Regions from separate parts of the Shewanella halotolerans genome, predicted to be linked through region 2. Evidence: riboswitches for the same ligand, from Rfam matches in the RefSeq annotation. Region 2 holds a riboswitch; the other holds the start of a gene.

Region 1 (4,629 bases), 2.2 Mb from region 2:
CAATCTTTAGCGTGGAACGACCCGGTTTCATAGCGACCCTTCAAACAAGTTTTGATGCAGGGCGCTGACGACCTGAGCCGCCTCAGACTCGGCCACCAGGACACATAAGTTGTGTGGGCTGGCGCCCTGACAGATCATACGCACATTGTGAGGCTCTAACACCTCGAATACGCGGCGACACACACCCGACGTGGTGGCAATCTTGTTACCCACTATCGCCACCAGTGCCAGACCATCTTCGACCCGCACCCGGCAGTGCTGCGACAGCTCCTGCAACAAGGCCTCGCTCAGCAGGCTGTTTCCGGCCGAATCTGAGCCCGTCTTATCTAGCGTCAGAGAGACGTTTACCTCTGAAGTAGTGATTAAGTCCACACTGATCTTGTGCCGCGCCAGGGTGGCGAAGGTCTCGGCCAGGAAGCCTTGGGCGTGAAGCATCTGTAGGCTATGCAGGTTAAGTAGCGTCTGGTCGCGTCGCACTGCCACGGCGCGATAGATAGGCTCGTCGTTCACCTGATGACGTATCCAGGTGCCACCTAGCTCAGGCGCCTTGCTGGAACCGACAAACACCTGAATCTTGTGTCTGACCGCCGGCAAAATGGTTGCCGGGTGCAGCACCTTGGCACCAAAGGTGGCCATCTCGGCCGCCTCGTTGAAACTTATCTCAGGGATAGGGCGCGCATTCGGCGCAAGGCGTGGGTCTGTGGTGAAGATCCCCGGCACATCCGTCCAGATCTCAACCGCAGACGCATCCAGCGCCTCGGCAAGCAGGGCCGCCGAATAGTCGCTACCACCACGCCCTAACGTGGTGGTAGCCCCCTGTTCATCGGCGCCGATAAAACCTTGGGTCACGATTCGCTGCTCACTAAGCAGGGGTAGCAGATGCTCTGTGCAAAGCTGCTTCACCGCTTCGATCTGCGGCTCCGCGCGGCCGAAATGACTGTCGGTACGCATCACCTGACGCACATCGAAGGCGCTCGCCCGCTCGCCCTTCTCTCTCAGCACGGCAGCAAACAAGACTGATGAACACTGCTCACCCTGGGCAAGCAGTTCGTCTGTAGTCGCCTTATTACGGTTTTGGGAGAGCGATTCGCTTAGGCTGGCAATCTTACTTAAGATGGCATCGAGGCGGGCGGCCACATCATGGGGCTGACCCAACTCGTCGAGGATCTTATATTGAATCGAGGCAATTGCCTTGAGCAGCTGCTGACGACGCTCAAAGTCCACATGCTCCTGAGTTAACTCCACCAGCAGATTGGTCACACCGCTCGAGGCGCTGACGACCACCACACGGGTTTCAGGATTGGCCAATACGATATCGGCGCAGCGGTTCATCGCCTCATAATCGGCAACCGAGGTACCACCAAACTTAGCAACAACAATAGACATTAGCGCACCTCAACCCAAGTAGCTGACGATGACACAAAAGAAATAGATAACATTGAATACGCTCCGAACTTACTTCGTTCGAAGAGCCTGGTGCAAAGATGACGCACCCCAAGACGGGAAACAGCGATTGCCACCAGAAGCTCTCCACCAAAAAACAGGTGACAATCGATGGGATTCAGCCCAGTCGACCGATAAACAGATGAAACCAAACATCTCTTTACCTCGGCGTTAATCTCCCTCATAAACCGTCAACGGAGTTTGGACTCCTCGGGCTTACTACCTAGTTAACGCTCCTCTTCTGTATCACTAACCTTAAGGTCAGGATGCAAGAAAACTATCAAATAACAGAATAAAAAGTCAACGATATTTTAGCTTGTCTTGATGAAAGCCTCTCAAGTTCCCCCGCCTGCTAGCGACTGATATCGGGCAGCTCGCTGACCAGGCAGACCCGGGCGGAAAACTTGCCCAGGGTGAGTTCGTCATACTCAATCAGACAAGGCACCAGTTGCAGCTCGTCTTCATCGACAAAATAGATGGCGTTTTGATTAAACACCTTGCCAAGATCCACCGCCGCGGCCTTATCGATAGACACGGCCCAGCTCTTCTCCATATGACCTCTGTCACTGGAGGCGCCGATCAGGGCACGATAGGGATATTGAAGACGTTGAATATGACGTTGAAGCTGTTTGTCGAGGAGACGGTTTTGCGAGGGAGAAAGGTGTTGACCTTTAGGATTATGAGCGGTAATGATTGCAAATGATAACGAAGGGGAGAAAGGTTGCGTAAGTAAGAACTGCGTTTGCTGATAGCATTGCCAAAGGTGTTCGCTTGCTGTGCTCATCACTAAAATATTCCTAAATTAGATTCCGTCGATTATAGCAAAATTCCTCCGCCTTCCTAGAGGTGTGAGACAGGTCACTTTATTAAATTTTATTAATACCATTAAAATCATAATCTTATGTACACAAATGTGATATACATCAAATCTCAAAGGAATTTTGTTAACATTTCATTTGTTAACAAATGACTAAAACGAGTACAATAAGTTCGTTGATTCACTTCCACTCATCTCACGATGAAATACTTTTTGTTACATCTTGTCGACGACAAGGTCATCAAAAGTTAGTCAATTTCCTGTATAAAATGTGAGCTTAGGCTGATTTAGCATTTAAACTTGAAAATATTAGATAGTTAACGGAACTATTCCCAACTATTGTTAATCGAAGTGAGTAACCGTTCGCGTGTCTTTTGAAAGAGATACGTATACTTTACTAATCATGAAGTGTGTTGCTGTACCAATTGGGTTTGATAAAAGCACTACGTGAGTTCGGTAATTGTCGCGAAGACAGATAGGGCGCAGCAGCACCAACTAGCGCTCATGGTTAGAACAGTTTTAAACAAATATTAGGTAAATAAATATGCAAAACCCGCACATTCTGATCGTTGAAGATGAAGCCGTTACCCGGAACACGCTAAGAAGTATTTTCGAGGCTGAAGGATATGTGGTAACTGAAGCCAATGATGGCGCAGAGATGCATAAAGCCATGCAGGAAAACAAGATCAATCTTGTGGTAATGGATATCAACCTACCAGGTAAGAATGGTCTGCTGCTTGCGCGTGAACTTCGTGAAATCAATAACATCGGCCTTATCTTCCTTACCGGCCGTGACAACGAAGTTGACAAGATCTTGGGTCTGGAAATTGGTGCCGATGACTATATCACCAAACCATTTAACCCACGCGAACTGACTATCCGTGCACGCAACCTGCTGACTCGCGTCAACAGCACCGGCGGCGAAACCGAAGAGAAGAGTGCCGTAGAATTCTACCGCTTCAACGGTTGGAGCCTAGAGATCAACAGCCGTTCACTGGTGAGCCCACAGGGCGAGTCGTACAAGCTGCCCCGCAGTGAGTTCCGCGCCATGCTGCACTTTGTTGAGAACCCAGGCAAGATCCTGACCCGTGCCGATCTGCTGATGAAGATGACTGGCCGTGAGCTTAAGCCACACGACCGTACTGTGGACGTGACCATTCGTCGCATCCGTAAGCACTTCGAAAGCTTGCCAGATACGCCAGAGATCATCGCCACCATCCACGGCGAAGGCTATCGTTTCTGCGGTAACTTAGAAGAAGCATAAATCACATCCAGCTAGCGCAAATGTGATTCGATTAAAAAGCCAGTCTAACGACTGGCTTTTTTGTACATGGACTGTACTTATCCCCTGTGGCCATGGATGGGCTAAGAGGGGGTTTGTGTCTGGAACACTTATACCAAAGTCCATGGATAGATAGCTTTGGTATTTGTACATGGATTTTCTGTTTATGTAGAGGTATCCCCGATGGCCATGGTTGGACATAGAGGGGATCTGTGTCTGAAACACTTATGACAAAGCCTAGGGATGGGTAGCTTTGGTATTTCTACATGGCTTCTACTTATCCCCGATGACCAATAACCTCTAGCCAAGTGATGCCGAGTAAATTCGTCTCTATTTATTTTATAACTAGAAAAAGTTGAGCAGCTCATTTTGCTACTCAGCAAGCTACAGATAACCCTTCGGCATATAGTAAAAGTCTTTAGCCATCTTATATATAAATCTTTAGCCGCCTTATAACTAAGTCATTAAGCACCATTTACCTAAGCCCTCAACCACGGCATAGGGAAACACTTCGAAAGCTTACCAGATGGGGGGCTTTGCGGCGCGCCATGGTAAAGGTTGTCGTTTATGGGAAGTAAAAAATGACATAGGGCTAACGCTGTTAGTGTTTGACGTTAAAGCCAGCTAGGTTGCCCCACCCGCTTTTGAAGACATCTGCTGTTAAAGACGCCTACATTGCACCATATTCTTTCAGCTTTCGATATAGCGTTGCCAGGCTCATCCCTAACTTCTCTGCAGCCTGAGTCTTATTGTTATCAAGTTTTTTTAACACCGCTAGAATATAGTCCTCTTCCACCTTATGTAACGCTCTAATGTCTTCCGATACTGAAGGCATACACAGACCATCACGTATTTCATCTGGTAGATCTTCTGGCATAATCTGAGGCCCAGGACTCAGAACCACCGCCCGCTCGATAGTATTCACCAACTCTCGCACATTACCCGGCCAAGAGTAATTCAACAGTAAATCTGCTGTCTTATAATTAAATCCAGTATGCTCTCTTCCAAGCTCTTGATTAAACTTCGACAAAAAGAAACGGCTCAAAGGTAAAATATCTTCTGAGCGTTCCCGCAGTGGTGGAACAAC
Region 2 (4,629 bases):
ACGGCAGCTCTATGGCGATCTTCTACGCCGACTACTTTGCCCGCGAAGGCAAGCGCGGCGGCGCTTGGATGAGCTCCTTCGTGACCCAGTCTAAGCTGCTAAACCAGAAGCCTGTGGTGGTCAACGTGATGAACATCAAGAAGGCCCCAGAGGGTGAGCCGACCTTCGTCAGCTACGACGAAGTCACCACCATGTTCCATGAGATGGGCCACGGCACCCACGGCATGTTTTCTAAGGTGACCTACCCTAGCCTGTCGGGCACGGCCGTGTCCCGCGACTTTGTGGAGTTCCCGTCGACCTTCGAGGAAGATTGGGCGGCTCACCCCGAGGTGCTAGCCAACTACGCCAAGCACTATGAGACAGGCGAGGTGATCCCCGATGAGCTGCTGCAGAAACTGCTGAAATCACGCAGCTTCAACCAGGGCTTCGACACCCTGGAATATATGGCGGCGGCCCTGGTGGATCTCGAGTGGCACTCACTTAGCAGCGATGCCCCACTGCAAGATGTGGCCGAATTCGAAGCCAAGGCACTTAAGAAACACGGCATCAATATCGCCGCCGTGCCGCCACGCTACAAGTCGACTTACTTTGCCCATGCCTTCCCGGGTGGCTATTCGGCCAGCTACTACGCCTACATGTGGAGTGAGATCCTGGCGGCAGACGCCTTTGCCTATGTGCAGACCCAGGGTGGCCTCAACCGCGAAATAGGCATGAAGTATCGCAAGACCATCCGCGAGGTGGGTAACAGCGTGCCGCCGATGGAAGCCTACAAGGCCTTCCGTGGTCAGGCACCGACCACTGATGCCCTGCTTCAGCGCCGTGGCCTCAACTAATTCCTGCCTCAACTCACTCCCCAGTAATGGGGAGTCACCCATAAAAAATGCCGCTCCATGAGCGGCATTTTTATATCTCAGGTTTTACGCAATGCGCGTGCTTACGCCTGCTCAAGCTTGCTTAAGCCGGGCGATTAGCCTTATGGCGCAGCACCAGAATGCTTACCACAAACACTCCACTACAGGCGGCCAGTCCCGCGCCGACTGACTCGGTAAAGCCCAGCACGGTATAACCCACCAGGCTGATCCCCGCCACGATAAGGGCATAGGGCAGCTGAGTCAGCACATGGTCTATGTGGTGACAGTTGGCGCCGGTAGAAGACAAGATGGTGGTGTCCGAGATAGGCGAGCAGTGATCGCCAAACACGGCGCCCGCCAGCACAGAGGCCAGCATAGGCAACATCATGTTGGTATGGGTGCCCATGGCCATATCGGCGGCGATAGGCAGCATGATGCCGAAGGTGCCCCAGCTGGTACCTGTGGAGAAGGCGGTCAGACCCGCCAGCACGAACAGTACGGCTGGCAGCAGCGCGAAGGGAATATTACCGGTCGCCAGGCTGGCCATATATTTACCCGTCTCCATCTGGCCTATCACACCGGCGATGGTCCAGGCGAACAGCAGAATATAGATGGCGGGCAGCATAGAGCGGGCACCGGCAATCACGCCTTTAAGGATAAGCGCCTTATCCAGTCCCTGACTGACCACTAATACCAAGGTCGCAGCTAGACCAACCACGGCGCCGAAGAAGAGCGATGAGGCAACGTCTGTCTTCTCGAAGGCACCAATGACGCTAAAGGGCAGATTCTCCGCCGCCAGGGCATCGGCACCGCTACCTATCATGAAGTAGATGGTGGCAAACACCAGCACAGTAATAGGCAGGAACAGGCCTAAGATCTTGCCAGAATCGGCCTCGGGCAGGTCGCTGTTAGCCCCGGGCGGTAAGCCCTTAGACTCATCATACAGATTGCCTTTTTGCGCATTGAGTTCATGCTGACGCATCGGGCCCACATCCAGCCCCATGAAGGCGACGCATAGCAGCAACACCAAGGCGAAGATGGCGTAGAAGTTCATCGGGATCATCTGGATGAACACGCTCAGATGACCGCTGTCGGTAAAGCCGTGGGCGGTGAGGATGCCGCCGATCAGCGCGATGATGTAGGCGCCCCAGCTAGAGACGGGTGAGATCACACAGATAGGCGCGGCGGTTGAGTCCAGCAGATAAGCCAGCTTGCTACGCGAGATATAGTATCTGTCTGTGAGGGGTCTGGCGACGCTGCCCACCACCAGGCTGTTGAAGTAATCATCGATAAAGACCACACAGCCCAGGAACATGGTGAGCAGCTTGGCATCACGCTTGTTGCGAATATGCTGGCGCGCCCAATCGGCAAAGGCCTTGGCGGCGCCGCTGACGGTAATGAGTGCGGTGATCATCCCAAGCAGAATCAAGAAACCCAGCAGATAAACGTTCCAGCTGTTTAGGGCGCCATCATCCCAAAACAGGCCCACCACCTGCTGTCCCAGGTATTGCCCCATATCCAGCGGTGAAAAATCGGCAATTAACAGTGCCCCCAGGAGGATCCCCACACCGAGTGAGAGCAGGACGCGGCGGGTAAAGATCGCCAGCAGAATCGCTACCACGGGCGGCAGCAAAGAAAGTGCCGAATCGGCATAACTCAAAGTTGTCATTGTAAAATTTTGTCTTCGTTAAAATACGAATGGAGGGCAACTGAACTGGTGGGATATAGCATGAGATATTACACCTGTCCTATCAGTAGCGCTCCATAGTGATACCCATTCTCGGTATACCTTCCACTTATCAATCCAGATAAGAAGCACTATGGCAGTGCTGCCTCTATTCGATGACAGCCCCAGCGGCAAGCCTTGATCAACTCCACCACTTCGGCACCAAATCCTTTCATATTCGCTTAACGGCATCACCCTAACGAATACTACTGATATTTAATGCACCTCTACGTCTCAGGACGCCTGCCAATGTCACTATCGGCAAACGTGAGGCACATAAAAACACAAGCGGCTTTAAGGACGCTACCTCAAAGCCGCTCCATGTGATCTATATCACACTAATTTTAGATGAACACCAAAGTGCTCACCAAGTATTTACATTTTATTAAAGAAGTTCGAGTAGCTTAGGCACTGCCTCGAACAGATCCGCTTCCAGACCATAGTCGGCCACCTGGAAGATAGGCGCCTCAGGATCTTTGTTGATCGCCACGATCACCTTAGAATCTTTCATCCCCGCAAGGTGCTGGATGGCACCCGAAATACCCACGGCGATATAGAGATCCGGCGCGACAATCTTACCCGTCTGACCCACCTGTAGATCGTTTGGCACGTAACCTGCGTCGACCGCGGCGCGCGATGCACCCAGTGCCCCGCCCAGCTTATCGGCCAACTGCTCGAGAATCGCGAAGTTCTCGGCGCTGCCCATGGCCCGGCCGCCTGAAACCACCACAGAGGCGGCACCAAGATCGGGACGCTCTGACACAGACAGGGTCTGAGTCACAAACTCAACTTCGCCGCTGTATTCGCTGTCCAGAGTCTGCACCGAGGCGCTACCATCCTGACCTACCGCATCGAAGGCACTGGCACGAACCGTCATCACCTTGATGGCATCCAGGCTCTGCACCGTCGCCATGGCGCTACCGGCATAGATAGGACGCACGAAAGTATCTTCGCTCACCACTTCGACCACTTCAGAGATCTGCGCCACATCCAGAAGCGCCGCCACACGAGGCAGCACATCTTTACCGACGCTTGAAGCCGCAGCCAGGATGTGTTGATACTCGCTGGCCACTGAGACGATCAGCTGTGACAGGTTTTCGGCGATGGCATTGGCATAAACGCCGCTATCGGCCACCAATACCTGACGCACACCGGCAAGCTGCTTGGCGCTCTCGACTGCGGCGCCACAGTTGTGACCGGCCACCATCACATCGACTTCGCTACCGATCGCCTGAGCACAAGCCACTACCTTGGCGGTATCGAGTTTTAAAGTCGCATTATCATGTTCTGCTATTACTAGAATCGCCATTTAGATCACCTTCGCTTCATTCTTTAGCTTTTCCACCAGCTCCTCGACAGAAGCCACCATAATACCCGCTTGACGCTCGGCAGGCGGTGTCACCTTGAGCACCTTCTGGTGCTGCTTCAGGGTCACGCCCAGGCTGTCTACCGTCACGGTATCGAGCGGCTTACGTTTCGCCTTCATGATGTTAGGTAATTTGGCATAGCGAGGTTCGTTCAGACGTAGGTCTGTGGTGACAATCGCAGGCAGTGGCATCTTAAGGGTCTGCAGGCCGCCGTCGATTTCACGGGTCACGACTAGCTGTTCGCCTTCAACCTTCACCTCAGAAGCAAAGGTAGCCTGAGGCAGTCCAGCCAACGCCGCCAGCATCTGACCTGTCTGGTTGTTGTCGCCATCGATTGATTGCTTACCCAGCATGATCAGCTGAGCCTGTTCATTGGCTTGAATCGCATTAAGGATCTTTGCAATAGAAAGCGGCGCAAGCTCTTCGTCGGTTTCCACATGGATACCGCGGTCGGCGCCCAGCGCCATCGCCGTGCGTAGCTGCTCTTGCGACGCCTTAGGCCCTATGGTTGCTACCACAATCTCGGTCGCAATACCTGCTTCTTTCAAACGTACCGCTTCTTCTACAGCAATCTCACAAAATGGGTTAATGGCCATCTTCAGATTTGCGGTATCGACATTTGTATTGTCAGCGTTAACCCTGACCTTCACATTAGCATCGACGACGCGTTTAACTGGCACCAATA

Evidence for each region. A riboswitch is a leader RNA that binds a small molecule or an ion and turns the genes downstream of it on or off. The one in region 2 is predicted to bind lysine.
Region 1: linked by a shared signal. The riboswitch ahead of lysC (lysine-sensitive aspartokinase 3) and the one ahead of K0H81_RS06700 (Na+/H+ antiporter NhaC family protein) in region 2 are both predicted to bind lysine.

The regions. Positions count from the first base shown of each region.
Region 1 covers NZ_CP080417.1:3,718,415-3,723,043, forward strand. The annotation lists gene K0H81_RS16170 (succinylglutamate desuccinylase/aspartoacylase family protein) at 1-31, opposite strand, end outside; gene lysC (lysine-sensitive aspartokinase 3) at 28-1,386, opposite strand; lysine riboswitch at 1,516-1,692, opposite strand; gene K0H81_RS16180 (DUF3293 domain-containing protein) at 1,796-2,227, opposite strand; gene arcA (two-component system response regulator ArcA) at 2,805-3,524, shown strand; gene K0H81_RS16190 (sigma 54-interacting transcriptional regulator) at 4,213-4,629, opposite strand, start outside.
Region 2 covers NZ_CP080417.1:1,539,176-1,543,804, reverse strand. The annotation lists gene K0H81_RS06705 (M3 family metallopeptidase) at 1-833, shown strand, start outside; gene K0H81_RS06700 (Na+/H+ antiporter NhaC family protein) at 955-2,520, opposite strand; lysine riboswitch at 2,599-2,815, opposite strand; gene K0H81_RS06695 (electron transfer flavoprotein subunit alpha/FixB family protein) at 2,963-3,886, opposite strand; gene K0H81_RS06690 (electron transfer flavoprotein subunit beta/FixA family protein) at 3,887-4,629, opposite strand, start outside.